DNA from 3 places in the Paenibacillus sp. sptzw28 genome. Region 1 is predicted to be linked to each of the others. Evidence: riboswitches for the same ligand, from Rfam matches in the RefSeq annotation. Region 1 holds a riboswitch; each other region holds the start of a gene.

What was found. Region 1 has a riboswitch for cyclic di-AMP ahead of KZ483_RS22190 (TrkH family potassium uptake protein). Riboswitches for the same ligand answer to the same signal wherever they lie in the genome.
Region 2: another riboswitch for cyclic di-AMP. It lies ahead of KZ483_RS09755 (DUF4218 domain-containing protein); the one in region 1 lies ahead of KZ483_RS22190 (TrkH family potassium uptake protein).
Region 3: another riboswitch for cyclic di-AMP. It lies ahead of KZ483_RS15245 (APC family permease); the one in region 1 lies ahead of KZ483_RS22190 (TrkH family potassium uptake protein).

The regions. Positions count from the first base shown of each region.
Region 1 is NZ_CP080545.1:4,846,522-4,856,513, reverse strand. Features, by position in the region: gene rsgA (ribosome small subunit-dependent GTPase A) at 1-543, opposite strand, end outside; gene KZ483_RS22205 (YqzM family protein) at 1,052-1,198, opposite strand; gene uvrC (excinuclease ABC subunit UvrC) at 1,391-3,289, shown strand; gene KZ483_RS22195 (CPBP family intramembrane glutamic endopeptidase) at 3,378-4,997, opposite strand; cyclic di-AMP (ydaO/yuaA leader) riboswitch at 5,238-5,442, shown strand; gene KZ483_RS22190 (TrkH family potassium uptake protein) at 5,517-6,869, shown strand; gene KZ483_RS22185 (potassium channel family protein) at 6,886-7,548, shown strand; gene KZ483_RS22180 (cation:proton antiporter) at 7,594-8,838, shown strand; gene KZ483_RS22175 (LysR family transcriptional regulator) at 8,912-9,805, opposite strand.
Region 2 is NZ_CP080545.1:2,213,715-2,223,706, forward strand. Features, by position in the region: gene KZ483_RS09725 (LamG-like jellyroll fold domain-containing protein) at 232-2,793, shown strand; partial or broken gene KZ483_RS09730 (L-lactate dehydrogenase) at 2,870-3,792, opposite strand; gene KZ483_RS09735 (helix-turn-helix domain-containing protein) at 3,928-4,812, opposite strand; gene KZ483_RS09740 (glycoside hydrolase family 27 protein) at 4,958-6,238, opposite strand; gene KZ483_RS09745 (hypothetical protein) at 6,265-6,537, opposite strand; partial or broken gene KZ483_RS09750 (spore germination protein) at 6,759-7,076, opposite strand; cyclic di-AMP (ydaO/yuaA leader) riboswitch at 7,214-7,406, shown strand; cyclic di-AMP (ydaO/yuaA leader) riboswitch at 7,508-7,672, shown strand; gene KZ483_RS09755 (DUF4218 domain-containing protein) at 7,792-8,202, shown strand; gene KZ483_RS09760 (DUF2681 domain-containing protein) at 8,215-8,325, shown strand; gene kdpF (K(+)-transporting ATPase subunit F) at 8,322-8,399, shown strand; gene kdpA (potassium-transporting ATPase subunit KdpA) at 8,429-9,992, shown strand, end outside.
Region 3 is NZ_CP080545.1:3,390,227-3,400,218, reverse strand. Features, by position in the region: gene KZ483_RS15250 (GlcG/HbpS family heme-binding protein) at 40-447, shown strand; cyclic di-AMP (ydaO/yuaA leader) riboswitch at 858-1,015, shown strand; gene KZ483_RS15245 (APC family permease) at 1,184-3,010, shown strand; gene KZ483_RS15240 (M48 family metallopeptidase) at 3,246-3,983, shown strand; gene KZ483_RS15235 (hypothetical protein) at 3,976-4,479, shown strand; gene pelA (pectate lyase) at 4,916-5,887, shown strand; partial or broken gene KZ483_RS29160 (MFS transporter) at 6,076-6,750, opposite strand; partial or broken gene KZ483_RS28600 (LysR substrate-binding domain-containing protein) at 6,656-7,550, shown strand; gene KZ483_RS15215 (serine hydrolase domain-containing protein) at 7,728-9,167, shown strand; gene KZ483_RS15210 (hypothetical protein) at 9,358-9,567, shown strand.

The sequences.
Region 1 (9,992 bases):
GGTGCTGCCCGGAAGCAGGTAAGGTGCCAGCGCTTCCTTTCCTATGTCCAGAACGGCGCTCACCGCATGGACGGATACGCCGGGAGCAATCGCCTCGACCTCTGCAATTCGGCCAGGCGTATTCTCGCATAAGTCCGCTTTGGTCAAGAGGACGACGGGAGTCGCACCGCTCTCCCAAGCGGCGATCAAATAGCGTTCGATTTTGCGGACATTGAAATCGTCGTTAAGCGCGTTAACGATAAGCAGTGTGTCAATATTCGCGCCGATCACCTGCTCTACGGGGACGCTGCCCGCCGCTTTACGTACCATGACCGAGTTCCTTGGCAGCACCGCATGGATAATAGCACGATGTTCTCCCGGCAGCGGCTGCACTGCAACCCAATCGCCGACTCCCGGAAAGTCGCTTCGCGCCGACGCTTCGAATTGAAATTTGCCGCTTACTTCTGCAGACAGCTCTCCCTGCTCCGACACGATCCGGTATTGATTCGCAAATTGGGCTATAACGCGCGCAGGCATCAGGCCATTGAAACGTTCTTCCTTCATTAGATTCCGCCAGCGTTCATTCCAGCCGAATTTGGCTAATTCATTATCATTTACATTTAGACCTACATTTGCATTTACATTCAAGGTTGGTATCTCCCTTTGTTTTATAATGGAACACAAAAAAACCGCAGAAATGATTTCTGCGGATTGTCAATCGCCCGGTTCACCTCGAACTAGAGATCCGGCGAAAAAGACATGAAAAAGCCGCAAGAAACCTGCGCGGTCTCCTACGGCTAGACTGGTAATGTTACTGGCATCGCATTACAAACGCTTGGAAGCTAATCCAGGTGCTTGAATAGCGAAACCTTAATGGGGCCGGTCCACTGAGACTGCGCATATGCTATTGTGGGTTGGGTAACTCGTCTGTACGGTGTACATATCACATCAGCCTCCTTCAATAAATCTGTAATTGTCATTGTATGCCTGTAATGGTGTTCTGTCAAGCATTTCCAAAGCGTATTAGAAAAAAGCTTCATGCGGCTAATTTCGCCTGCATGAAGCCTGTTTGTTACGAAATGATAAATTTAATAATTACCGCAACGGCAAAAATGACGGTCATAAAGCCGAAGAAACCGGCAAAGCCCATTGCGACATCCCCGAAGTCGTCACGCGGTTCCTCGTTAATATGCTCCCGCGGATCTCTAACATTTTCCATAGTTTAACTTCCTCCTCGAAACGACGAATGCTCCTCCTAGTATACCCAAATTCCAGAATAATTGTAAAGCTGTCGTTCGTGACAATTGTGAGGCGGCTTCACTGAAGCGCTGCCGATATGAAAGGAATACTGACGCTCGGCTGTGCGGCTATGCTACAATAGAAGTTGAACAAATGGCCGGGAGGAGTACCGATGGAAGAGGAACCAAGAGTCGTTGAAGGGGCTGAGCAGCGTCTGGCGGCGGAGAGAATCCGCAGCAAATTGGCGCTTTTGCCGGACCAGTCGGGCTGCTATTTAATGAAAAACGGCGACGGCACGATTATTTACGTCGGCAAAGCGAAGGTGTTGAAAAACCGCGTCCGCTCCTATTTTAACGGCAGCCACGACGGCAAGACCCAGAAGCTCGTCTCGGAAATACGCGATTTTGAATATATCGTCACTTCCAGCAATATGGAAGCTCTTATTCTGGAATGCAATCTCATCAAGCAGCATCATCCGCGTTATAATGTGCTGTTGAAGGACGATAAATCATTTCCTTATATTAAAATTACAAACGAGAAGCACCCGAAGCTGGAGGTAACCCGCCGTATCGTGAAGGATAAAGGGAAATATTTCGGTCCTTATCCGAACGCATATGCCGCCCAGCAAACAAAGAAACTGCTCGACCGTTTGTACCCGCTGCGCAAATGCAACACGCTGCCGGATAAAGTATGCCTGTATTACCACCTCGGTCAATGCGTGGCACCCTGCGAATATGAGATAGCCCCGGGGACATACGAGGCGATGGTACAGGAAATAACCCGATTCCTGAACGGCGGCCACGATGAGGTGAAAAAGACGCTGCAGGGAAAAATGGCCGCAGCGGCGGAAGGACTGGAGTTTGAGCGCGCTAAAGAATTCCGCGATCAGATCATGGCCATAGACGCCATTATGGAGAAGCAGAAAATTACGCTCTCCGACGAGATGGACCGTGACGTATTCGGATTTGCGACGGACAAAGGCTGGATGTGCGTACAAATTATGTACATGCGCCAAGGCAAATTAATCGAACGGCACGCTACCACCTTTCCGTTCTATGGAGACGAGTATGACGATTTCATGACCTTTGTTACGCAATATTACAGTGATAACCCGGCGCTCCCGAAGGAAATACTGCTGCCCGCGCCGGTGCAAGAGGAATCGGACGCCGCTGCAGCCGACGGCGTGCCGCATACGGATGAAGTCGCAGCCGGCTCTGCCGCCGATGAGGTTCGGGTGTCATTGCAGAAGTGGCTGAAGGTGAAAGTGTTCATGCCGCAGCGCGGCCGCAAGCGCGACGTGGTCGCTATGGCCGTTAACAACGCCAAGGTCACGCTAAGTGAGAAATTCCAGCTCATTGAGCGCGATGAGGTCCGGACCGTCAAAGCGTCGGAAGGTCTCGCCGAGGCGCTTGGTCTGCCGGAGATCCGCCGCATAGAGGCGTTTGATAACTCGAACATTCAAGGCACCGACCCTGTCTCGGCGATGATTGTTTTTACTGACGGCAAGCCGGATAAGAAAGAGTACCGGAAATACAAGGTTCGGACTGTGAAGGGGCCGGATGATTACGAAACGATGCGGGAGGTCGTCCGGCGCCGTTACGAAAGAGTGCTTAAGGAAGGGCTGCAGCTGCCGGATCTGATTGTGGTCGACGGGGGTAAAGGTCAAATATCCGCAGCGCTCGACGTATTGGAGAATGAGCTCGGCTTATTCGTACCGGTATGCGGCCTGGTGAAGGATGCCAAGCATAAGACAGCGCAGTTAATGATTGGGGATCCCCCTGAAATCGTACCGTTAACACGGGACAGCCAGGAATTTTATCTGCTGCAGCGGATCCAGGATGAAGTTCACCGATTTGCTATTTCTTTCCACCGCGAACAGCGCGGCAAATCCATGGTTGCCTCGCGGCTGGATGCCATTCCGGGCATAGGGGAGAAACGCCGAAAGCTGCTTCTGAAGCATTTTGGCTCCATTAAGAAAATCAAAGAGGCCGGAATTGAAGATTTCCGGCCCCTGTCGATCGGCGAGAAGCTCGCCTCGCAAATTATCGAAGCGTTGAGGGAGGAACCGTGAGAAGCGGTTTCTCCCTTTTGTATTTTAGATGTTTGGCCGAGTTGATATTGTGCGAAGCGCTTTGCTCCGCAATGCTTCACAGTACCACTCAGCTTCGCAGAGTTAGTGCCCGTTTGGGGGTTCTCTTATCAAACCACCGAATCGACCATGCGATCGGAATGGGAAGAATGATATATATAATTCCTGTCAGTATATTGACGGCGGTGCCCATGAACATAAGCGAGATCGCCATCATGATGCTGTCGAAGACCGCATGGGCGAACAGGACTGTTATAAAACCGTAACGGACGAACATGAAACTGAAGGCAAGACCGATAATCGTCAGTTCGAATAAGCGGGTCGTAGACGGGAAGATCGGGTAAGTGACGTGGCCGAGTGCCCATATGATCGTCGGAATGAGCGCTGCGACGAACGTATTTTTAAACCACTTCTTAAGCAGTCCGATTCCGAACAACCGGTATACGGCTTCTTCCGAAATCGCGGCACACCAGGCCATCATCGGAAATATCCAGGGTGCGGCCAGATTATAGGGGGACTGGGTGACATCCGTCGTCGACCAGGCGCCTGTTACATTGAGCAGAACGATGAAAATTACCGTTTGCAGGCCAAGCAATATTAAGGCGAATAAGTAACCGAGCCACATGCTGCGCCATACATATTCCCCGTAGCCGGCTTCGCCAAATCGCGGCCATAAACGGCGGCCCATCGAATTCCACAATGCGTCTCCGCCGACAAGGGAGAAGTATGCCGCAGCTGCCATTACTACCGTTACGATGCTGGTAATGGCTACAGTTACTACAGCATAAGAAACAGCGTTCGGATTCTCACCCGCTGCAGCCAGAATTCCGTCCGTCATGCTAATGTTGTTGGCGAGGTATACGAACAGAAAAACCAAACTCAGCACGATTCCGCGTTTGAATGACGAGTGCTTCCTGTACAACGATGCATAAATGATGGCGAGCACGAAGAGAACGAACGACAAGAGCAAGCTTCCGAGCAGCGAGAGAAATGATGCCAGCTTTGTTTGCTGCTCCACATAAGTGGAGTAGCCTGAAGGGACGATAAATTTCGGTTCATATTTGGCAATTATTAGGCCTCCGCCCGGAAGCTTCTCGCTCCGCACCTCCAGAACAAGCCGCGCGTCTGCGATCATATGATCCGCTACATCGAGGCGGACCTCACCGGTACTCGGGTTTGTGTTCGAGATTTTCAGAGAGCGGGCTTGAAATCCCTGCGACACCGCGAATTTTAACGCTGCATCATCCTGCTCCGTTGGACCCGGAACAGACGAATCTGACGCATTATACCGATTCCAGCCGACGACCGTACCCTTCTGCATATGAACATAAATGAAAATCAGACTTCCGTCGGGCATTTTCGTATTCACCTGAAAGGTGTCGGTGGGGAAAGCGGCGTCCCACTCTTTATCATATTCGTTAAGAAGCTTTTCTTTGGACAAATAACCGTAAAGCAGGCTGTCAGATTGATGGACCGCATGCGCTTCGACCGGCTTTTGCTTGAACTGGCGCTCTGCAAAATCCGCTGCCGCGCGCTCGGCTTCGCTTTTCGCGATTACTTTCTCGCTGCCGGTTCCGAAGAATGCCTCGGAGGTGGACGGGAGAACCTGAACAAGTAAATATAAAATAATTCCTGCAAGTGCTAGCCACGAAAAAATTTTCCAATTGGGCTGTATCTGATATTGGTTCATCGGTGCACCTCTGCAAATGGTATTGAGCAAATAAACCGCATACATCTACCATATCATAGTTCTCCCGAAATTATCCATGCGATTCCGTTCATTTTCGTTTTACGGACGAGGTAATGGGACAAGAAAGCCAGTAACCGGCCGATTTCAACGGAACTGGCGTTATTTTTGCCGGAATTCGGTTTGTTTTCTGCAAAACCGTCGTTTGGTGTTTCCCTGCTTTAGTTTTATAATGTGAATCAATTGAATAAAAAGCCGAATTTCTAAAAGAAAACGGGGGAACCATATCGTTGTCGGAGCGACTGGCATTTTGCAGTTTCGTAAACCCGGCAGCACGGGGTGAATTTCAACGGGCAACGCGCGCTTTGGTGCCGCTGCCCTAAGAATAGGGCCGCCTGTCCGGGCCCGAATCCGTCAGCTAACCTCGTAGGCTTAGTGGAACAGGACTCATCGCAATAGCATTGGGGATCCAGTGCTTTTTTTTGTGCGCTGAGACTGCATGGAGGGGTGGATTAGGTTTACATGAAATCGCTGTTTAACATTTCCAAATGGTCGCCGCCCCGCATTCTCGTCACCGGCTTTGCGCTTATCATCCTGACCGGCGCTTTGCTGCTCTCGATGCCGTTCGCGTCGCAAACAGGAACGAGGCTTCGATTTGTCGATGCGTTGTTTACGGCGACATCGGCAACCTGTGTCACAGGGCTGGTCGTTGTAGATACGGGAAGCTACTTTTCGATCGCCGGCCAACTGATTATTATGACACTTATTCAAATCGGCGGACTCGGGTTCATGACCATGGCGACATTATTTGCGATTGTGATCCGCAAGCGGATCTCGCTGCGGGAAAGACTCATTCTTCAGGAAGCTATGAATCAGACAAGCATGGAAGGTATAGTCCGGCTGATTCGAAAGGTTATTTTCTATTCTCTCGCCATCGAATTGATCGGCGCGACGCTATTCTCGATCAGGTGGTCTTTTGATATGCCGCTCGGCCAGGCGATTTATTTCGGCGTTTTTCACGCCGTGTCATTATTCAACAACGCCGGCTTCGATTTGTTCGGTCGATTCGGTGTTCCGTTTGTCAGTCTCACGGGATACGTCAGCGATCCCGTCATCAATATTACAGCTATGCTGCTAATCATCCTGGGCGGACTCGGGTTCATCGTCATGTCGGATTTAATGGAATTCCGTAAAAATAAACGGTTATCGCTGCATTCCAAAGTGGTGCTTTCCATGACTGCGGCTCTCATTGCGGTCGGCACCATCGTGATTTTCATATTTGAATTTTCCAACAAGGATACGCTTGGTCAGTTGAATCTTGGCGGTAAGGTGCTCGCTGCTTTCTTCCAATCCGTCACGCCGCGCACGGCCGGCGCCAATACGCTTGACATTCCATCGCTGAGACAAGCAACCCAATTTTTCACTATTATCCTCATGTTCATCGGCGCATCCCCCGGATCGACAGGAGGCGGAATTAAAACAACGACGTTTACAACGCTTATCGGGGCGGTTATAGCCATGATAAGAGGAAAAGAGGATATCGTCCTGTTCAATTTCCGGCTGGCGCGGGAACGCATTTTCAAAGCGCTGACGATTACGCTGCTTTCACTTGCGCTTGTCGTTCTCGTTACCATGGTCCTGTCAACGACCGAAGATAAAGCATTTATCAAAATTTTGTTCGAAACCACCTCAGCTTTCGGCACCGTCGGACTAACGCTCGGCATTACGCCGGAGCTGTCGGCAATCGGCAAAATCATTATCAGTCTTACGATGTTCTGCGGACGGCTTGGACCGCTGACGCTTGCGTATGCGCTTGGACCGCGCGCGGAGAAAGAATTGTACAGGCACCCGGAAGGCAAAATAATTATCGGATAGGGGAAAGTGAAGCAGGATGAAGAGGAGTCAATTCGTCATTATCGGGCTTGGACGATTCGGTTCGAGCTTGGCAAGAGAGTTAATTCAGCTTGATTACGAGGTGCTCGGCATCGATAAAGACGAGGAAGCCGTTCAAGATATGAGCCAGGTGCTGACTCACGCCGTCGTTGCGGAATCAACAGACGAGGAAGTGCTTCGTTCGCTCGGAGTCCGCAATTTCGATTGCGGTGTCGTTGCTATTGGCGACGATATTCAAGCGAGCATATTGACTGCGATTATTTTGAAGGATCTCGGCGTGAAGAAGGTCGTGGCCAAAGCGATGAGCGAGCTTCACGGGCGCGTGCTGGAGAAAATCGGAGTCGATCGTGTCGTCTACCCGGAACGGGATATGGGTATCCGGGTGGCGCATCAGCTCGTTTCGCCGAACCTTCTCGATTATATCGAGCTGTCGAAGGAGTATACGATCGCGGAGCTGGCGGTGCCGAAATGCCTGAACGGCGTCTCGCTGCAGGATTTGAATCCGCGTGCCCGGTTCGGCTGCAGCATCGTGGCGATCAATAAGCCCAAAGGAATCATAATCGCTCCTTCGGCAACCGACGTGCTGGCTGAGAAGGACGTTATGGTCGTCATCGGGACGAATAATCAAATCGAACAATTCGAGGAGTCGGTCACCCGCTAAGTTCGCGGAGACCGGCTTTTTCTGGGAAACGGGCGTGACTAGCGGATGGAAACACCTACCACAGAGCTGATACAGCATTTGTTTTTATTGCTGCTGGTAATCGTCGCGGCCGGAATGGTCGCGGGGATGATCGCCTCGCGGCTGAAGCTGCCGGATGTGGCGCTGTTTATTATTGCCGGTATGGTTATCGGCCAGGGACTTCACTGGATTAATGTGGCCAGCAGTTCGCTGACGAACCAGTTGATACTGGTGGCGGGATCTTCGATCATTCTGTTTGACGGAGGGCGCAACATCCGGCTCCGCGGACTGAAGCAGGTCGGATGGACGGTTGGGCTGCTGAGCGTCCCGGGGGTTCTGATTACGGTCGGTATTGTAGGCGCTGCAGTCCACTGGTTGTTCGGGATAGGTTTGTTGTATGCGCTCCTTGCGGCGGCGGTCATCGCTTCGACGGATCCGGCGTCCATTATTCCGGTATTCAGGCAGGTCACCATACGCGAGCGTGTGCGGGAGACCGTCGAGAGCGAATCGGCTTTTAATGATGCCACGGGCTCAATAATAACGTTCGCGCTCCTTGCAGCAGCGACAGGCAAATCGTCGATTGATGCGGGCGCGGTTACGCTGGACTTTTTGATAACGGCATTTGGGGGAATCGGGGTCGGCCTTATCGTTGGATTTGCCGTCGTTTATCTGGTTGCGCACACCCGGATCGGTGTGCTTCGCGACTATACGACCATCGCCATGATCGGCACTGCCTTGGGTGCTTACCTGGTCGGCGATATGCTGCATGTCAGCGGATTTATGGCCACGTTCGTAGCCGGCTTGATTTGGGGGAATTCGCAAAATTTCGGCCTTCATATGGTTGGCAAAAATGATGAAATGACGCATTTCTCCGATAATATAACCGTCATTATGCGTATGCTTATCTTCATACTCCTCGGGAGTCAGGTCAACTTCGTGCTTCTGGCCGACTATTGGTGGCAGAGCTTGATCGCGGTTATCGTACTGATGGCGATTGCCCGGCCCGCGACGGTATTTGCTTCCGCGCTGCCGGACCTTAAATCCCGGTGGTCGCTCAAGGAGATGACATTTATGATCTGGGTCCGCGAAACCGGCGTCATTCCGGCGGCATTGTCGGGGATGCTGGCCGGAATGGGAGTGAAGCATGCCGACATCATTGCTTCGGTAACGTTTATGGCGATAATGCTGACGATTCTCCTGCAAGCAAGCACCACGGCCTGGATGGCCCGCAAACTCGGGATGGATTTAGAAGCGGATAATGGCAAACAATAAGGACAGGCGCACATTAAGGCGGCTGTCCTGTGCTCGTTTGAAAGGGCTTCAGTAAAAGCAGTTCACACCAAATTTATACCCGCTTGTACAGGGCGGCGATTTCGTCGATCCAAAGACGGACGGCCGGGCTCAGACTCTCCGCTTCGGCATGAATAAGCGATGTCGTCCGCTTCGTCTCGTCAAGCTCGCGAATGGGAACCACGATGAGATCATTGTCGTCGAGCAGCTGCGGGCGCAGGTACGATTTTGGCAGTAACGTACCGGCCCGGCACGTATGGAGCAGCCGTAAAATCGCTTCGAACGAATCGATTTCCATTCGTACATCGGGAAGAAGGCGGTATTTTTCAAACAGCTCGTCAGTCAGTATCCGGTACCAGGTTCCTTTGGAGAACAAGATCATCGGCAGACCGTTCAAATCGCCGATGACAGGGGCTCCTTTATCCATAACAAAATGGTTCCGGGGCAATACGAGGACGAGATGATCGCCAAACAACGGCACGCAGTGCAGCGAAGGGTCGTCGATAAGAGAAGCGACGATGCCGAGATCGGCCTTACGTTCCCGTACGAGCGTTACGATCTCATGAGTTTTGCCGGTTATCGCTTTAATATCCAAATCCGGACTGCGTTCCGTCAGCGCTTGAATCAGATCCGGAAGCGTCGTCTGCAGAGTGGTCAGACTCGCTCCGATCGTAAGCGTGGACCGGCCGGCCGTCTTGTATTCGGCTACCATCTTCAAATATCGCAAATGCTGCTGTCTCACCTCGACGGCGTAATCGTAGGTAAGCTGGCCGATTCGCGTCAATTCCAGACGTTTTCCGATGCGGCGGAACAGCTCCACTCCCAGATCCTGCTCAAGTTTCGCTATTTTTCGCGATAAAGCCGGCTGTGACAAATTTAAAGCGACGGAGGCCTTATTCATGCTTGACTGCTCTACAACAATGGCGAATACGTTCAACTCTTCGAGCATTTTTTGTTTAACCTCCGATTACATATGCAAATTTGTTATAACTATTAATGAATAATAAGCAATTCCATTATAAGCGGAAAAGGAGTATCATGTGAAGTGTGGCCAAAGTGTGTCATGCTTATGTTGACGCGTGATAGGGCCAGCGTTACAATGGAGAATGATTTTGGCGAAATTTGACGAAGCAATC
Region 2 (9,992 bases), 2.6 Mb from region 1:
GGCTGGTGGCTTTTTTTATGGGAATTTAATATTAAATGTTGTGATTGAGGTTTTTCAATATTCATAGTATTATTAATTTGTTGGTAATAACATTAACAAAAACATTATTTGTAAGCGCTTTATAAACTAAAGCCGAATTGGGTGACAAGGAGGTATTATTGTTTTTTTTGAAGGCAGGAAATGAATGTATTCCATTAAAAGCTGGCAATGAGAGGAGAACAATGAATGAGAATGAGCAAAAGCTTGATGCGCAGATTTACACTTCTTTTCTTAATGTTTGTATTAATGATACCAAGTATCATAGTGGCAGAGGGGATGGAGAGTACGAGTAGTCAGCTTAGCGATAATAGTAACAAGCCCTATGTTGATGAGCAAGGCGCAGTTCCGGTATTTCAAAACGTTTCCGTTCACGACCCTTCGATTGTTAAAGACGGCGATACATTCTACGTCTTCGGTTCGCATATTGATGCTGCAAAGTCAACCGATTTGCAGAGCTGGACCCGGTTTACGAACGGTTACACTACGCCGGGCAATGTATTATACGGCGATCTTTCTTCCAATCTGGCGGGTTCTTTTGCCTGGGCCGGTGAGAATGATTCCGACAGTAAGGGCGGGTTTTCCGTTTGGGCTCCGGATGTTTTCTGGAATAAGGACTATATCAATAAAGATGGAACGATCGGCGCGTACATGATGTATTACTGCGCATCGTCCACATATATTCGATCCGCGATCGGCTATGCGGTATCCAAGAACATAGAAGGACCTTATACGTACGGCGATACTGTCGTATATTCCGGTTTTACGAGAGATCAGGCTTACGATAACAACAGCGTGATTAACAAGAAATGGTCGAATACGAACATTCAGGCGCTTATTGATAGCGGTACGCTTAAGGGAACAAGGCCGGAATGGTTTAATGCAAACGGATCTTATGCGAACAGCATGTATCCGAATGCGATCGATGCCAATCTGTTTTATGATGCGAATGGTAAGCTGTGGATGACTTACGGTTCGTGGTCCGGTGGTATTTTCCTGCTTGAAATCAATAAGACCACAGGTAAAGCGATATACCCGGGCGAAGACGGGACGACTGCCGACGGCAGACTGATCGACCGGTATTTCGGAACGAAAATTGCAGGCGGATACACGAAATCAGGGGAAGGTCCCTACGTCGTGTACGATAAGAATGCAGGCTATTACTACTTATACATGACTTATGGGTGGTTAGGCGCGGACGGCGGTTATAATATGAGACAGTTCCGCTCGACATCCCCTGAAGGTCCTTATGTTGATGCACAAGGATTGAATGCCGTCCTACCAGGCAACACGGATAATGCTCCTTATGGCAACAAACTGATGAGCAATTATTTATTTGATAGAAAAATCGGGGACCCCGGAACCGGAATCGGCGTCGGCTACGTTTCACCGGGTCATAATTCCGTATACCTTGATCCTAAAACAGGGCAGCAGTTCCTGGTTTTCCATACACGCTTCCCGCAAACCGGCGAATTCCACGAGGTTCGGGTTCATCAAATGTTTATGAACGAGAAGGGCTGGCCGGTGGTTGCTCCGTACCGATATGCCGGTGAGAAGCTTGACAAAGTGAACGAGCAGGATTTGATCGGGGAATATAAATTGATTAACCATGGAAAAGACAATTCCGCAGCGATCAGAAACTCGGTATTCATTCGTTTAAACAATGACTATACCATTTCCGGCGATGTGAACGGCACATGGAAGAAGACCAGCCATAACAAAGCGGAAATCACGGTCGATGGGAACACCTATTACGGCGTATTCGTGCGTCTGTGGGACCCAACCCTGGAACGCTATGTGATGACGTTCACAGCGATGTCGAATCAGGGTGTATCCGTGTGGGGAAGTAAGCAGCCGAATAAAACCGACCAGGAAATAGTCGCGGCTGTTCTGAATGATCTTAATCTCGGCGAGACGTCGAACGTCATTTCGAATTTGACGCTTCCCGCAGCAGGTACCCAAAACTCACAAATTACATGGCAGTCATCCGATTCCGGCGTTATAACGGACTCTGGAATCATCCATCGCCCGGAGGTCGGTTCGGATAGTGTAACGGCTGTGCTTACCGCAACCATCACCAAAGGTGAAGTAACCGCAACAAAGAGCTTTACAATTACGGTTTTGCCGTATCAGGCCGCCGGCCTCGCGGCTCATTATACATTTGACGATAACCTCAGCGATACGACTGAAAAATTCGGCACAGGAACGCCAACCGGTAATCGAATCGATAATTCAGGCGGCACAATAACTTATGCTGACGGTAAACTCGGTAAAGCTGCAGCCTTTGACGGAACTTCCGGTGTCCGTTTGCCGAACGGCCTGATCTCAAGCAATACGTATTCCGTATCACTGTGGTTAAAGCCTGAGCAGCTCACGATGTTTACAACGACTTTCTTCGGAGCCCGAGACAGCAGCAACTGGGTAAGCCTCGTTCCGAGCGGTCCCGTAGGCGGAAACACCATGGTCTGGTCCGGCTCGAGATGGTACGATGCTGTGGCTGGTATGACGATCAAAACGGGAGAATGGACCCATCTGGCTTTCTCCGTCGATAACGGGACAATCCATCTCTACGTTAACGGGGTAGAGAAGTTTACAGGGACGAATTTTCCGGATATCTTTACGGTTGCCGATGCCAGCTTCAGCTTGGGCGTGAACTGGTGGGATACTCCATATAAAGGCCTGATGGACGATTTGCGCATATATGAAGGGGCCCTTTCGCCGCAAGAAGTTGCAAATTTGGCCGGGATAAACGGATAACAGCTTAGATACACTTACGAAAGCAAATCGCCCTCCCTTAAGCCGTATCGGCCAGGTTGAGGGCGATTTTAGTTGATCATTGAAAAGCCAGCGGTTCGGCCGCGGCGCGGAGGACGGAGCAGGAATAAGCGAATTGTTCCTTCTCTTCCTGCGTGAGGTTTAGCTCAACCAGCTCCACGATGCCGCGCCGCGTCAATATCGCCGGCACGCCGGCACACAGACCGCTCACCCCGTACTCTCCTTCCAAAATGGCGGAGACCGCCGTTATCTTGTAATCGTCATTCAAGACGGACCTGACGATGTGCGCGATTGCATTGGCGATTCCGTAGTGTGTCGAGCCTTTTCGCTGCATGATTTCCCATCCGGCATTGCGTGTTTTGGCTGCGATTTCATCAAGCTTAATATGTCCGAAACGGTGGGGATGCTGGGCGAGAATATCCAGAATCGGCTTGCCCCCGATCGTTACGTGCGACCAGGCCGGGAATTGTGATTCACCATGCTCGCCGAGCACATATCCCTGAACGCTTCGGGGGTCGACAGGTAGAAACTCGCAGAGCAGCGTTTTTAGCCGCGATGAATCGATCGAAGTGCCTGTTCCGATTACTTGAGCGCGAGGGAGTCCGGATAGCTTCCATACCATGTACGTGACGATGTCAACCGGGTTCGCGGCAGCAACGAATATGCCGTTAAATCCGCTGTTCATAAGGAGCTGTCCAGCATACTAAGTCGGCTGTCGCTCGGATTCGGATTTGCGCCGGCGCATAGAACGACGATATCGGCATCGCTGCAATCCTCATAACCGCCCGCGTACACTTTCGTCCTGGTATGAGTGAAATCCATGCAGTGGGAAAGATCAAGCGCCTGAGCATAAGCACGTTCAGCCGTTCTGTCGATGAGCAGAATTTCGTCGCAAATCGACTGGTTCACCATTGAATAAGCGCAGCTTGCCCCGACAAAACCGACACCGACAACCGCCACTTTCCGTGTTTTGCTGCCCATTGCATGCTCCCTCGCTTTCCTGCTGACTCTGATTCCAGTATATGACCGGCCGCGGCTTCATTGTCACTATTATGTGAAAGAAATTAACATTGTAGAGACGAGTCTAATCAGCTTGTACCCGGGTAATACAGGCACTTAACCGAAGAAGAACTGATGGAAGGACAAACGATCGCGCCCATGCCGGAACTCGCTTGGCGAGCTGCCTGTCCATTTACGAAACACCTTCGTGAAATAACTGCCGCCTGCAAAGCCGACGGACCGCGCCACTTCATCTATATGAAGATCGGTCTCCCTGAGGAGCCGGATGGCATGTCCGATCCGAACCTTGGTCAAGTAGGTATTCGGACTTTGGCCGGTTACTTGAGTGAAACGGCGGACGAAATGATATTTGGACAGTTCCGCGTGTCCGCAAATCTCATCAATACCGATAATACGGTCATAATGCAGCTCAATCCACTCCGCGGCCTTCTTGATATTGGCCGGCCAATGATCCGCCGCTGTGCCTTGGCAGCTGAAACGAAGCAGCTCCATCGAGAATTGGTAGACGGTGGAGGAGGCATGGTAGGCATCGGAAATGACACCGTTTCTAGCATTCCGGTACATATACTGCAGCAGCTGGATAATCGGCTGGTCTTTTGGAATATGCGTGACCGAACCGAGCTGCCCTTTAATGTCGATCCAATAATCCAGAACCCCCGACGGCCGGATTAAGATAAACAGAAACTCCCACGATTGCCCGGAAGCCGGAAAGAAGTAACGGTGATCGCCTGGGATTTCGACCAGAAAGGCCGCGCCGGGACCGAGCTTGTGCGTCTGCTCGCCAATACGGATGCATCCGCTCCCTGCAAGCGTGTATTGAAAAAGCAGAAGGGGACCGTCAGTCCGTTTCAAGCCGTCCCAATTATAATCTGTTGATGTAATTCTTTCCTGGCCGATTGCAAATAATTCAAATAAGGGATGCGGGGGCTGTTCGGAAAAACGGAATCCGATGACCGAATAGTTGGAGGGTTGCTCCGTCATGCGAAAATCCTCCTTGGGACTCATTCATAATCTATTGTCTATGCAGATAGCGTATCAGAACAGCCGCCTTTTTTCATCCCGGCATACAGCAGGCCTGTCTCTTGTGGAGGAAGAGACAGGCCTGATTCTTGCACAGTGCAAATTTTTAAATCAATTTGTAAAGGGACGCTCCGTGAGGAGGGAGGTCTGCCTTCAGCGTATCCGTAACCGTACCGATATCCTTCCGGTTCCACAGATCCCTTGCCTGTTTCGGCGACCCTGCTCCTAATTGCTCGAGTGAAACGCTGACGGTCGCAGGTTCATCTCCGGCATTGAAAAGCGCAGCGTATATCGCCCCGTTATCATCTGAGGCAGTCCAAACGATACGCTCGCCGTCCCTATATACCTGCCGGGCACCGCTGCTGCTGCGGTGCATGGCCAGAACCTCTTCGTTCGTTAGCAGCGAAAGCGTCCATTCGTCATTGTCCCGCATCTCTCCGCCGAACATGAGCGGGGAACGGAAAATGCTCCAAAGCGTCATCATCGTGAGCTGCTCATCCTGCGTAAAGCGGGTCCAGCGGTCGGCGCCGCCGCCATCCACCGAACGGATGCCGAGATGCCCAAGCGGCAGCATGTCGCAATCCGGCCATTGTCCGGGGCCGACGTGCTCCGCCCACTTCTCGCACCGTTCGAACATGCCGTGCAGCAGCGGCCACAGATCCCAGAAATCGTCCGTCATCCGCCACATGTTGGCGCCAGCGATGAAGACGGAAGCGTATTCAAGCGGCGCCGGACCCGGAGAAAGACTTAACACCATCGGGCGGCCGCAGTTGTCGATTGCCTTGCGAATCAGACCGATTTCTTCTTTATGAATATGATAAAGGCGCGAAGCCGCGATATCGTCCACTTTGACGAAGTCTACGCCCCATTCGGCATACATCCGAAACAGGGAATCGTAGTAGGCCTGGGCTCCTTCTTTGGAAGCATCCACGCCGTACATATCCGTATTCCACGGACAGATCGAGTTCGTGTGGGCGATATCTCTGGCTGTAGCTGAAGTTCCCATTACAGGAGTGTCAGCGTGAACGGCTTGCCGCGGAATTCCGCGCATAATATGAATGCCGAATTTAAGCGATAGGCTGTGCACATAATCTGCGAGCGGCTTGAACCCAAGTCCGCCGGCTGCGGAGGGAAAACGGTTTGCGGCAGGTATAAGACGCGAGTATTCATCCATCTCCAGCGGAACAAAAGGCCGGTATTGGGAGGAAACCGCACCCGGCTCGTACCACTGAATATCGACCACGACGTACTCCCAGCCGTGCTGTTTCAAATGATTCGCCATATATTGCGCATTTCCTCTGATTTCCTCTTCACGTACAGCTGCTCCATAACAATCCCAACTGTTCCATCCCATCGGCGGTGTGAGAGCGATTTTCTGATGCTTCATGTCATCCATCCTTTATGCTAGAAGTTTTACTCCTTCAAGTGTAAAACAAGGAAGGCGACGTTTCCACCGTAATGTATTGCTCCAGCTTGTAAAATATTGCTGTCACACTCGGCAATGGATATATCTCCGGGCATTTTCGGATAACCTATCGGCTCTTCCGACACCACAAGCGTCAGCGTGCAGAGTAATACGAAAACGATACGCTCCCTTTTTAAACGGCGATTTATTTTGGGCCACTCATATAAGCCGATCAAAAAGAGAATAAAAGCAACAGACAATACCTTTGCCGTTACCAGCATTATTTCCCTCCATCCTTTTTTACAGCTAAAGGCGGCACGTATTCGCCTGGTCGTGCAATGTTCACATGGATATCATAATCGGTTTCGACCTGCCGGAACTGAGTGCCCCAGTTGTCCCGTGTCTGTTTCCAAATCTGAGGATATATTTGTTATAAAAAGCATCCGCATAGCCAAGAACGTCCGTATTGGTCTCTTTGTACCCGCGCAACCGTCTCCTTCGCCAATGGGGCAGAAATAAGCCCAGCCATTACCGCCGCTTCTCCGATAACAATCGCGCCGACAATACTCACCGCTGCCCCCACTTGCTTCGGGAGCCGTACTCCCGCTTCGCGAAGCGCCTCAAACGTCACTTCCATTATTAAAGCTTCGATAAGAGCCGGAAACGGCACCAATTCGTGGGCCGATGCGAAGCTAAGGATCAACTTTGTGGGCAGCATCTGTTGGTGAAAGGTCGTGATGGAGATATAAAAAGAAGGCAGGGTGAAAGCGGCAGTACCACAATGAACCATTGTTATAAACCGAAGAGATAATGAGATAGAGAGAGCGTTATAGAGTTCCTAAAAGATGTAAGCGCTGCAATCGATGCACGTGTGATGTAAAGGCAGTTTGCAGCATGTTAGTTATATTTACAAACCGACAGAGGAGGCGTAATATACGATTCATGAATTGAAATATTTTCATCAAATCGCTGAGTTTCCGTTAAGGAAAGCGGGGGAACCATGTAATGACGGCTTTCGATGTGAGAGTCGATAATCCGTCATTTGGGGTGAATCCTGGAGGAGCCAACTGACAAGGTTGCTTCTTCGGGTAGGGCTACTCTCACAGCCCGAATCCGGCAGCTAACCTCGTAAGTGTAGAAGGACAACATTCTGTTTCATTTCAGAATCTGGTTCTTCATTGTTGGGAGGATGATCTTGTGACTTTATCGGCCGCAGGGTAGATTCCCTATGCGGTTTTTTTTATTCAGCAAACGTCTTTTTCGCTGAATCCCTCTAATAAAGGAGGGAACGGGGGACCCGAACGGATTGTCTTATAATCCATGGGGTGAATCGCCCGGTTGCATGGCAACCAGGCGTAGGGCGACTCTCACGCCCGAATCCGGCAGCTAACCTCGTAAGCGTACCAGAGAGAGGCAACTTTTTAACGTGAATAGACACGGTTTTTTACTGTGCCTAGAAGCCGCGAGAAGAGTTCCTCTTCCAATGGCTTCTTTTTTGTTGCCTACTCCTGAAAACCAAGGAGGAGAAACGCGAATTGCAAGATTTGATTTTGGTTTCGGCGCCGAATATTCGAGGCGAAGACTTTATCAGGCAACTGAAAGACAAGCGTATTCCATTTGCTGTAATTACCCGCAATAAGGCGGAACATGAACGCATAATGACTCTTGGAGTAGAGCGCATCATAGCGGTAAATACAACCAAGGAAATTACATGGGCTGTTCCGGAGTTTCGGATCGGAAAGGTATATTTGTTTGAAAGCAGTCTTAACCTTTGCTGCCGGTATATACAAATATGCCGCAGCTGGACGACAAAGCCGATTTATGTCATAACGGACAGCTGCAATCCGAGGCTCGTATACAAAGGGCTTGGCGCCAATTATGTCATCCATACCAGCAGTAACGATATCTCTTTCCTTATAACCGATGATCTGTTGTCAGATGCGTAAAGGAGGCTTAATATGCTTGACCTATATATGATTTTGCTGCTTGGCGGCGCTTTTACATTATTCTACGGTTTTCTATCCTGGTGCAGCCAAGTCATTGATGAGGCAGGTGGAGAGCAATTATGATTGCAGTCTTGATTTTTACGTTATTTATTTTTCTTTATCTGGTTTATGCCTTGATTAATCCTGAAAAATTTTGATGATCAGACCGTTCTAAGGAGGTTGCCGGATGGGCATTTTGCAAATAGTGATCGTCTTGGCGGTGATTGTTTTACTAGTCAAACCGCTTGGGACGTACGTATATCATGTTTTTTCAAACGAGCCGAATCGCTTGGATAAACTATTCGGACCTTTCGAACGCATCCTGTATACGCTGATTGGCCTCAAGCAGCGAGCCGGCATGACATGGAAAAAGTATGCGCTCAGTTTTCTGCTAATGAATATCGTACTTGTTGCAGTCAGCTATGTGATTTTGCGTTTGCAGCAAGTGCTGCCGTTGAATCCTAACGGTATCGATAACATGGAGCAAACGCTGACGTTTAACACAGTCATCAGCTTCATGACGAATACAAACCTGCAGGATTACAGCGGCGAGACGGGGCTCTCTTACTTTTCACAGATGATCGTTATCATGATGATGATGTTCACATCGGCGGCGACGGGTTTCTCGGTTGCGATCGCTTTTGTTCGCGGTTTGACGAGCAAAGGGGAGACAATCGGCAACTTCTTCGAAGACTTCGTGAAGGCGCACACGCGGATTTTTATTCCGGCTGCCCTCATTCTCACGCTTGTAATGGTGGCGCTTCATGTGCCTCAGACGCTGGAACCGACGCTTAGCGTGACAACGCTTGAGGGCGCAGCGCAGCACATCGCGATCGGCCCGGTTGCATCGTTAGAGTCCATCAAGCATTTGGGCACGAACGGCGGCGGTTTCTTCGGAGTCAACTCGGCGCATCCTTTCGAAAACCCGAGTCCGCTGACGAATGTAATCGAAATTTTATCGATGTGGGCGCTGCCTGCCTCCTTGCCTTATACCTATGGTTTGTTTTCCAAAAACCGCAAGCAAGGCTGGGTCATATTCGGTGCAATGATGTCCATGTTTATCGTATTCCTTGTCATGATATATGCTGCAGAACTACGCGGCAACCCGGTGCTGAACAAGCTTGGCATCGACGCCTCACAAGGCAGTATGGAAGGGAAAGAGGTCCGTTTCGGCATTGCGCAATCGGCGCTATTCACGGCCGTTACGACCGCCGCAACAACCGGTTCGGTCGATAACATGCACGACACGCTCACGCCGATCGGCGGACTCGGAGCGCTTGCTCAAATGATGCTCAACTGCGTATTTGGCGGCAAAGGCGTCGGCCTTGTGAACATGCTGATGTATGCGATTTTGGGCGTGTTCCTTGCCGGGCTCATGGTTGGCCGGACGCCGGAGTTCCTGGGCCGTAAAATTGAGCCGCGAGAGATGAAGCTGATCGCCGTCGCGATTCTGACGCATCCGTTCATTATCCTTGTACCGACGGCTATCGCGTTCTTGACTGATCTCGGAAAAGGATCGATTACAAATCCCGGATTTCACGGCATTTCACAGGTGCTTTATCAGTATGCATCTTCCGGGGCGAACAACGGCTCCGGCTTCGAGGGGCTTGCCGATAACACGCCGTTTTGGAATATTTCAACCGGGATAGTCATGCTGCTTGGCCGGTATGTTTCCATGATCGCTATGCTGGCCGTGGCCGGTTCGCTAGTCCGCAAGCAGTGGGTGCCGGAGACGGTTGGGACGTTCCGGA
Region 3 (9,992 bases), 1.5 Mb from region 1:
ATTCAACGCAATGACGATCTTTGGCGGAATGTGACTGCAATGCAATTATGGATGGCAAAAGAAATCATTCAGTCAGCGGAGCTGGAAGCACATCGAATTGGCGTGCCTATGGTGATTTCAGTTGTAGATGCAGGAGGCAATCTGACCGCGTGTTACAAAATGGACCATGCTTTACTGGCAAGCATCGATATAGCAACCAATAAAGCATGGACATCGGTAGCCATGAAAATGCCGACTGCAGATTTGGCCAAAATGGCACGCCCCGGAGGGTCCCTTTACGGCATCCATTCGACAAACCGAAATCGTATTGTATTATTTGGCGGAGGGATTCCGTTACTCCAACAACATCTTTTGATTGGCGGACTTGGTGTTAGCGGCGGTTCAGTCGAGCAGGATGTTCTTGTTGCAGAGGCGGTTAGAGTTAATTTTGAGCGAACGTATGGGTGATTATTAAGGGTGAAGTTTTTAACCAAATAACAAAAAGTAGTTATAAGCCGGGAATTGCGCAGCAGCCTATCGGAAGACCAAAATACAACATTAAAGGTCGCGGAAATCGCGGCTTTTTTGTGTTACTTGGTACTTTTGTATTGCGGATATGAAGAATCCGTCAATTATTAAGCCCTGAATGTTATTCAGTCTATCTAAGGGGAAACTCGTATCGGGAAACGTTGTACTGGCAGAGATAGCTGAATAGTGCGGCAATTTAAGAGAATGAACGATAATACTGCCCTTCACATACCACTAGAACAATATTATATAATGTATCCGCATACATTCGTTAAAGCATCATAAAATCGATGCTTTTTGAGTTTATTGGCCGTTTTACAGTGGTTGTTCAAAGCGGTATAATCGTCTCATCTCATAACTCGCTGAATTTCTGAGGAAAACGGGGGAACCGAAGGAGCTCATTATATGACGTCATGGGGTGAATCAGTGCTGTATGGTGCGCACTGTAGGGCGACTCTAACAGCCCGAATCCGGCAGCTAACCTCGCAAGCGTTTTTGGAGAAGGTGAGACGACTTGGGTTATTACAGCCGTAAGATGCCTTGCGGTTTTTTTGTGTGGTAAAAAACAGTAAATTTGGGAAGGGTAAGGATATCTAAAACAACTGATTTTCTAAAAGAAGGGGTAGGGATAACGTATTATGCGGCAAGTTTATTTCTCAGGCGGCGGTGGTCGGGAATGTTAGTGGCACTCAAACGAATCTTGATCGGAAGGCCGCTCAAATCCAACGAATTAGGGGAACAGAAGCTAAACAAAACCAAGGCGCTTGCCATTTTGTCTTCCGACGCATTGTCGTCTGTAGCTTACGGACCGGAACAGATTCTACTGGTTCTGATTACGATCAGCATTGCAGCATTCTGGTATTCGATTCCGATAGGAATCGGTGTATTGATCCTGTTGGTGGCTCTTATTTTGTCGTATCGACAAATCATCTTTGCGTATCCGCACGGCGGTGGGGCGTATGTTGTTTCCAAAGAAAATCTGGGTAAATATCCCGGATTGGTCGCTGGCGGTTCTCTGCTTGTAGATTATATCCTGACAGTGGCCGTTAGCGTATCCGCAGGAACAGATGCCATCACTTCCGCCTTCCCAACCTTGCACGAACATACTGTTGGCATCGCAGTTGTATTTGTTATCCTGATTACACTGCTAAATCTTCGTGGTGTGACGGAATCCGCTTCAATTTTGGCCTACCCGGTTTACTTGTTTGTTCTCGCTCTCTTTATTTTAATCGGAGCAGGTTTGTATAATATCGCCAGCGGCGGAGTTTCTGCGGCGCAGCATGCACCGATCGGGACACCTGTAATGGGGATCAGTCTGTTTCTGCTTCTAAGAGCCTTCGCATCCGGGAGTTCGGCGTTGACAGGTGTTGAGGCGATCTCGAATGCAATACCCAACTTCAGAGATCCTGCACCGAAAAATGCGGCCAGAACACTAACAGTGATGGGCATATTGTTGGCACTGCTGTTCTCCGGCACCGTGTTCCTGGCTTACTATTACGGCATTACACCCATAGTGGAAGCCACAGTCGTTTCTCAAATCGCCGAACAAACTTTTGGCCGGACTTTCATGTATTTCTTTATCCAAGGTACAACGGCATTGATTCTTATTCTGGCCGCGAATACCGGTTATTCAGCGTTCCCTTTACTGGCAGTCAATCTTGCCAAGGATAAGTTTATTCCGAGGATGTTTGCCGTTCGCGGGGATAGACTGGGTTACTCGAATGGAATTATAATGCTCGGGGTTCTTTCCATTTTACTGATATTAGCATTTAAAGGGCAGACCGAACAGTTAATCCCGCTCTACGCCGTAGGCGTGTTTATTCCGTTTACATTGTCCCAGAGTGGAATGATGCTGAAATGGATTCGGCAAAAGCCCCCCGGATGGGTACCAAAGCTGATCATTAATACTACAGGCGCCTTCATTTGCCTGACGGTTACATTCGTATTCTTCTTGACGAAATTCACGCAGATTTGGCCGATACTGATTTTTCTGCCGCTTATCGTGCTCGCGTTTCACCGGATTAATAAACACTATGAGGCGGTCGGCGAACAGCTTCGGCTTACCACATGCGAACCGGCCGTTCCAATAGAAGGTAATGTCATCATTCTACCCGTAGCCGGTATCACACATGTAGTGGAACACTCTGCAAATTACGCCAAATCGCTGGGAGCGGATCAGATCATTGCAGTGTATATCCCATTCGAGCGTGAGGACGAGGCGAAGTTCGAGGAGAAATGGTCCAAATGGATGCCTGATGTCAGGCTGGTAACTCTGCATTCGCCATACCGCAGCATTATCCAGCCGCTGATGAAATTTATCGATACGGTAGAGCGGAAGGCCAGAGAATCAAATTACCAAGTCACTGTCATTATTCCGCAATTCATTCCGAAAAAGGGGTGGCACAATATCCTGCATAACCAAACAAGCTTTACCATTCGTGCCGCACTGCTTTATCGGAAAGATGTAATCGTTACAACCGTTCCTTATCATCTCAAAAAATAATCTGGGCCTTGGTAATCGTAAAGCTATGGATCCCTATAGAAAATGCAGGCAGCTGTCATAAGACAGCTGCTTTTATTTTTAATTGCTGCGATGTATTCCATTTAATCCGGAAAATCTGCGATTCGTGTAGATTGAAGGAATAAAGTGCTAGAAACAAAGACTTTATTTTCAAGCACAGGACTGACATACTGTTGATATAAAAGGACTATCGAACTATAGATACAGGGGGAAGAGAATGGAAAACGGAGCACGAGTATCCTGTCCGCAGTGCGGCAGCGATATGCCGGTCATACCAGGGTACGTGACGTGGTGCGATCAGTGTGATTGGAACTTGAACCCCGAGCGCGTTTCGTCACACGAACGGCTTGCGGATAAACTAAATCGGAAGATTGGTGTTCGGGCAGTCCAGCGGTTATACGACAGCATAATGACTGCGGGCGTCGAATTCAGGATTACACCTTCCATTGTCGCTGCATATCTGGCGGCAACCGTGCTTCATGGTTTGACAATCCTGCTGTTTTACCTTGGCATCGAAAGACTCGTAACGCCTTACAATTTCGGCGAGTTTCTATCAGGCTTACTTATGACGGCAGTGGCCTTCGAAATCCGACCGAGATTTTACAGGTTCAAACGAAAGCCGATCCATAGGTCAGATTACCCGGTGATTTACGAGCTGCTCGACGAATTGGCTGAACGAACCGGGGCGCGAAGAATCGATAGCGTCGTCGCCCTGCCTGAATTTACCGCCTTCTTTATGCGTTCCGGCTTGCTTCGGAAAAGGTTGATCGGAATCGGTATTCCGCTGTTTGCGGGTCTAACCGTACAAGAGAAAATTCATGTACTGGCCCACGAAATGGCCCACAACGCACATAATGACAATACAAGAAATTGGTATGTGGAAAGCGCATTATATTTTTTATCCCAAAACCGATTACTCGGAACTTTTCGGTCCTCTCGACACCCTTATGGCTAAGATTCGATTGGGTATGGCCAAGTTGGTCGAACTGCTGTGGTATTTAATAAGCTTGCCGTCGTGGAAAGAAAGCCAGCGACTCGAATACCACGCCGACAGCCTTGCCGTTCATATCAGCGGTAAGAGTGCAGCACTGTCCGCCCTTGAGAAGCTTCACTTCGAACCTACCTTCTATATCGCCTTTGAGAAGGTTGCCAAGTACAAATACAACAACGATTTGTTCGGTGAATTTCGTAATGCGGTAAATCATGTTCCCGAAAGGGAAATCAAAAGAATTCGTCGGATCACGCAAAATGCGGAGTATCGGTTCGATACCACCCATCCTCCAACCGCCCTGAGAAAAAAGTATATCGAACAATGCAATGCCGGTAATCTCGCACTAGTTCTTGATCCCGCCCGGGAAGCCGAATTCGAAGCTGAATTCCGTCGGTTGGAGCAACGCATTCAGCGGGAGCTTCTTGACGATTACCGTACTTGGATGGCGCCGTACATTTGAGCCGCAGCACTTCGTGGATTTATCGCGAGTTTTCCGGGAAAACTGAAGTAATTCTGAAGTGAATTGTATTAAAACGGAAAGCTGCCGGGTCTCTGCCCGGCAGCTTATTATGCTTTAAAACAAGAACATGCAACGATAAAAAGCCGCGGTTGCGGCCTTATTCATTATAACCCCAATGCCGCAACGACTACGCTAAACACCACAAGGCTCGAATGAGTAAATTTGGACTTGCCATGAGGCAAGAAAGATCAAATTTAGTAATAAGAAGACAAAATTACATTATTTAATTAATAAATTGTGTGATACCCTATTTATGGATTTAAGTAAGCGCTTCCAGTCAGCAGTATTCTTAGAGTGGAAGGTGGTGGGTCATACAATATCTTAAATTAATATAGCTTAAAAAGTTCGTAAAAAACAAAAAAAGGAGATTGCTGTCATGTCAAAATCAAAAATAAAATATGGATCTTTCGTGTTAATCTTAACCTTTATCTTAGGAGCTTTTGGAATAATGCTACAACCTCCGCAAGCTGTATTCGCCGCCGACGCATCAGGAGCTACTGCCAGTTTCTCGGATATTTTAAAATACCAGCAGCCCGATGGAGGTTGGAGAAAAGATTACGCCGTTACTAGCGGGAATTGGGCGAAGTCGACAATTGACAATAAAGCTACGTACACGGAAATAAGAAGATTAGCAGGTGAGTATCAAAGGACAAGCAACAGCAGTTATTCAGCGGCTGCTATAAAAGGAATCAACTTCCTGTTAAATATGCAATATGCTAACGGCGGGTGGCCGCAGATCTATCAAAGCACAGGTTATCATACCCACATTACATTCAATGACAATGCAATGATTAATGTTATGATCCTTCTGGATGACATTGCAAACAAAAGAGGCGATTTCGCTTTTATAGACAGCACTTTAGCCGGTAGATGTAAAACAGCGGTTTCGAAAGGCATAGATAACATATTACAGACACAGGTTGTTGTTAATGGAGCCTTAACGGTTTGGGGACAACAGCATGACTCGGTAACGCTAAAGCCTGCAGGGGCTAGGTCATATGAAGTCCCATCTCTTTGCGCTAATGAAAGTGTAGGAATTGTAAAATTTCTAAAAACCAGACCTGCCACGTCGCAAATTAATGCTTCTATTAATGCAGCCGAGCAATGGTTCAGAACCGTTAAGATCATTGGAATTAGAATAGTAAAGACCAGTGATGATGTCATAGTTGTGGAAGACTCAAGTGTCACTACTCCGATATGGGCTCGTTTTTACGAGATTGGAACGAATAAGCCTATATTTGTAGGTCGTGACGGTATAGTTAAATATAAGCTTAGCGATATTGAACAAGAAAGAAGAGTTGGATACGCATGGTATGGGAATTGGCCTTCGGCTCTTGGAATTACTTGAAACCTGCTGTAATTTGAGAAACCAGTCGCTGGAAATGAACCGGCGACTGGTTTATTTATTAATGGCCCTTGCCCTGGACTCTTGTGTCGGATGACACGAATATTAACTCCTAAGCCGTTAGAATACGAAAAGCCCCCGGCCGCTGCTGCTGCAGCCAAGATGGCGGCGAAGGCCGCAGCGCCTATAAGAAAAATGGTGCGAATAGGCAAATTCTCAAGCGCGAACTGTATGCCGGTCGCCGTTAGAAACATGAGACATGCTGTACTTCCTGCCACAAGAGGGCTCGTAACAGAAAGAAGTTTGGCCAACAGCGAGGGGCCGAGCGACAATATGAAAGATGTGGCTGAGATGCCGGGTGCGAATACGGCAATCCCCAGGGCTAAATGCGTGCGGTTAGCCGCAGTTATACTTGGCATGCGCAGGCGCCGGTTTTCCGACCCTTTGCTGCGCTTTTTGGGAAGGCTGGCCGCAACGCTCAATGCGCTGATCAAGATTACTAATTGAATCAAGAAGACAGGAACGATTGGCTGGGGCAACGTCTCGGCCAAAACTCCCGCGAGCAAGGGTCCAAGCCCAGCACCCAGCACCATTGCGACAGATGCCGCCAGTGAAGCTGCTTTCCTCTGGTTATGACCTGCTACGTCCACGACCGAGGCCATACCCGTCGAGACAATAACCCCGACAGCTATTCCCGACAAAAAACGCGCCAAGAGAAGAATGATTACAGTGGACGCAGTGGCGAACAGGACGCAGGCAACAACGGCAGCGATTATACCCGGGAACAGCACCGGTTTGCGTCCGAACCGGTCGGAGAGCTGGCCCGCGACTAGAAGTGTCGGGCAGCAGTCCGGCGATGTAAGCAGTAAATACCAATGTTTAGAAACTTCGCTAAATATTAAACTCTTTATCCGAAATAAAAGCAACGGATTACTGCTTACCGGCGCGGGCCGGGAAATTCTGGTTTTGGCTAGGCAGATGAAGGTGATCGAGAACAAGATATATGAAATTGCCAGCCGTGAAAATAATCTTTTAAGAGGGGAGGTGAAAGTGGGGTCTTTTCCCGCAGCTTCGACCAATCTGCTGCCTGAGACGATCGCCTTATTCAGGTCAAAATATCCGCATGTCCGCATCGAGCTGACAGAGGGAACCTCAAATCAAATTAAAGAATGGGTGTCGGATCGAACCGTTGATATCGGTATCGTCGTGACCCCCTTTGATGATTTTGAATATCAAGTGTTGTTCCACGATTATATGGTCGCAATACTCCCGGAGCATCATCCATTGGAAGAGGCGGACAAGATAGATATCGATAAATATCAGAATCAATTTATTTTTTGCAAAGGGGGACACGAGACGGCTCTTGTTAATAAACTTGAAGAACAAAATTTATCGCTTAAAGAGAATTTAACAGTCCAAACGGCCGAGATGTTAGTTCACATGGTTAAAAATAACCTCGGCATTGGCATTATTTCGAATTTTACGCTGTCATCGGTTTATGTCATCGGTTTCTCACAATTTGAAGGTTAAAGATATTCATCCAAGTATAGTCCGGGATATCGGAATCATCGCGCATTCTTTTGAGGAAGTAACCCCTGCAACCAAAGAGTTCATTCTCGTCATGAACCAATTGTACAGCAAACCATATAAATCCCAAGATGGTTAAGGTTATCTGAAGGAAACAAAAAACCGCCATTTTCGGCGGTTCGCTAATATTATAATTTAATAAATGATTGTGACCGCACCTTGGAGGCTGACCCACATCAAAGTTAATCTGCTTTGTTTCACTTGCCGTTCGACTACAGTTGCAGTAAGTTATGTATTACAGAGGAGGAATGAGAAGATGGAACGGAATAATCTGCATTTACCGAGAAGTTATCCGGAAGCGCAAGGAATTTCCTCGGCAGCTTTGACTGTATTTTTAAATGTGATACAAGAACGTCAATTGGAACTGCATAGTCTTATGCTGCTTAGGCATGGGCAGGTGGTAGCTGAAGGGTGGTGGGCTCCTTATGCATCAGATATTCATCATATGACGTTCTCATTGAGCAAAAGCTTTACCTCAACCGCCATCGGTCTCGCCACTTTGGAAGGGAAGCTGTCGGTAGAAGACACCGTCGTATCCTTCTTCCCGGATGATGTCCCGGATGAAATAAACTCAAACCTATCAGCTATGCGCATTCGTCATTTGCTGATGATGGGAACCGGTCATAATGAGGACACATTAAGCAATCTGCTGCAGAGCGAAGACGGAAATTGGACTAAAGCGTTTCTCCATGCTCCTGCCCTGCATGTACCCGGTACTCATTTTATCTATAACAGCGGAGCTTCATATATGCTGTCAGCGATACTTCATAAGGTCACCGGTCAAAACCTGTTGGAATACTTGCAGCCGCGTCTGTTTGAACCGCTTGGTATTAACGGTGCGACCTGGGAAACGTGTCCCAAGGGGATTTGTTTTGGCGGATGGGGGTTAAGCGTCACAACGGAGGATATCGCTAAGCTTGGCCAATTGTATTTGCAGAAAGGCGTGTGGAATGAACAGCGTCTATTGCCGGAGAAATGGGTCGATGAAGCCACATCCAAGCAGATATCCAATGGAGACGGAGGAGCCAATGATTGGGCTCAGGGCTATGGCTACCAGTTCTGGCTGTGCCGGCACGGAGTGATCCGTGGCGATGGCGCGTTCGGTCAATTCTGTATCGTGATGCCGGAGCAGGATGCGGTGCTGGCTATAACAGGCGGAACTAACGACATGCAGGGAGTCTTGAATGCCGTCTGGGATCACTTGCTTCCGGCAATAGAGCTGTCGCCGCTTTCCTCCAATCAGGATTTCCAAGCGAAGCTTGCATCTGAATTGCAGGGCCTGACAGTACATCTGCCAAGGCTGCAGCCGGATTCACCCCTTGAAGCAACCATCGCTGGCAAGGAATATAAGCTCGAAGACAATGATCAGCATTTGGTGAGCATTACTATGTCGTTTGAAGATAATAAAGCAATCTTTGTTCTTAGCAAGACGGATGATAAATATATCTTCGACCTCGGCCGAGGAGATTGGGTGGAGGGGACCACGAGGCTGCTGCATGGTGAGGTTAAGCGCGTAGTTTCCAGCTTTACCTGGTTACAGGAGGACACGCTTCAGCTGACTATAAGGTTTATCGATATGCCTTTCGCCTTCACAATCCGGATTTTGTTTGATGGGGACGAAATTGTATGGCACCACAAATCGAACGTTTTATCCGATCAGGCTGATATTCGAGGGAGAGTAACGGAAATGGCATAGCTTGCAAAAAACAACTGTAACGTTCTATAGCTCGTAACCGTCAGGGTTCTCCCTGACGGTTTTTTCTGATTCTCAAGAGGACGGCTTGATTACAGACATTTACAATAGCCCATTGACATGAACTAATGAATTAGTGTCCTATCTCACTAGGACAATATTTCAATGTACATTTTCAAAAGGGGAGATTTAAATGGCCGCACTGGCAGCATTAGTGAAAAAGGATTTTCGGTTAACAAGAAGTGCTTTTTTCGTAGGTCTTGTCATTAATTTCTTGATATTATTGTTAACGTTATTCTTGGAAATGAATACAGGCGATAACTTATACCTGTTCATACCCTTGTTAGCAGCAGTGGTGCTTCATGTTTTTTTATCTTCCGGTCATGTTGTTTACCAGCCTTAGAACGGAGGCCGCTCAGCTGCACCTGTGGCTGCATAATCCCAATCGGCTGCTACCTTAATATTCAGTAAGATTCTGGTAGGGATCGTCATGGCTTTTGTATCCTTGGCTGTTCTATATTCGATGGCCGGATTGTTGATTGTTTCAAGGTTTGAATTAATTGAAGGGCATTGGACGGATGCTTGGACGGCGGGATTATTGATCTTTGCTCATATCATTATGATCTCCATTATGCTTGGTGTTTGGGTGATACTGTTATGGTCCCTTTATCATGCGTTAAACATCGGATCGGGCGTTGGAGCTGGGTAGCACTAATTGGAGCGGTCATCATACCAAGCTGGGTCGGTGCCATATTCGATTCCACTGTCCTATATAAGTTTTTAACACAATGGATAAGCTTGGAAATGAGGTTTCCGACTTTCCCCATA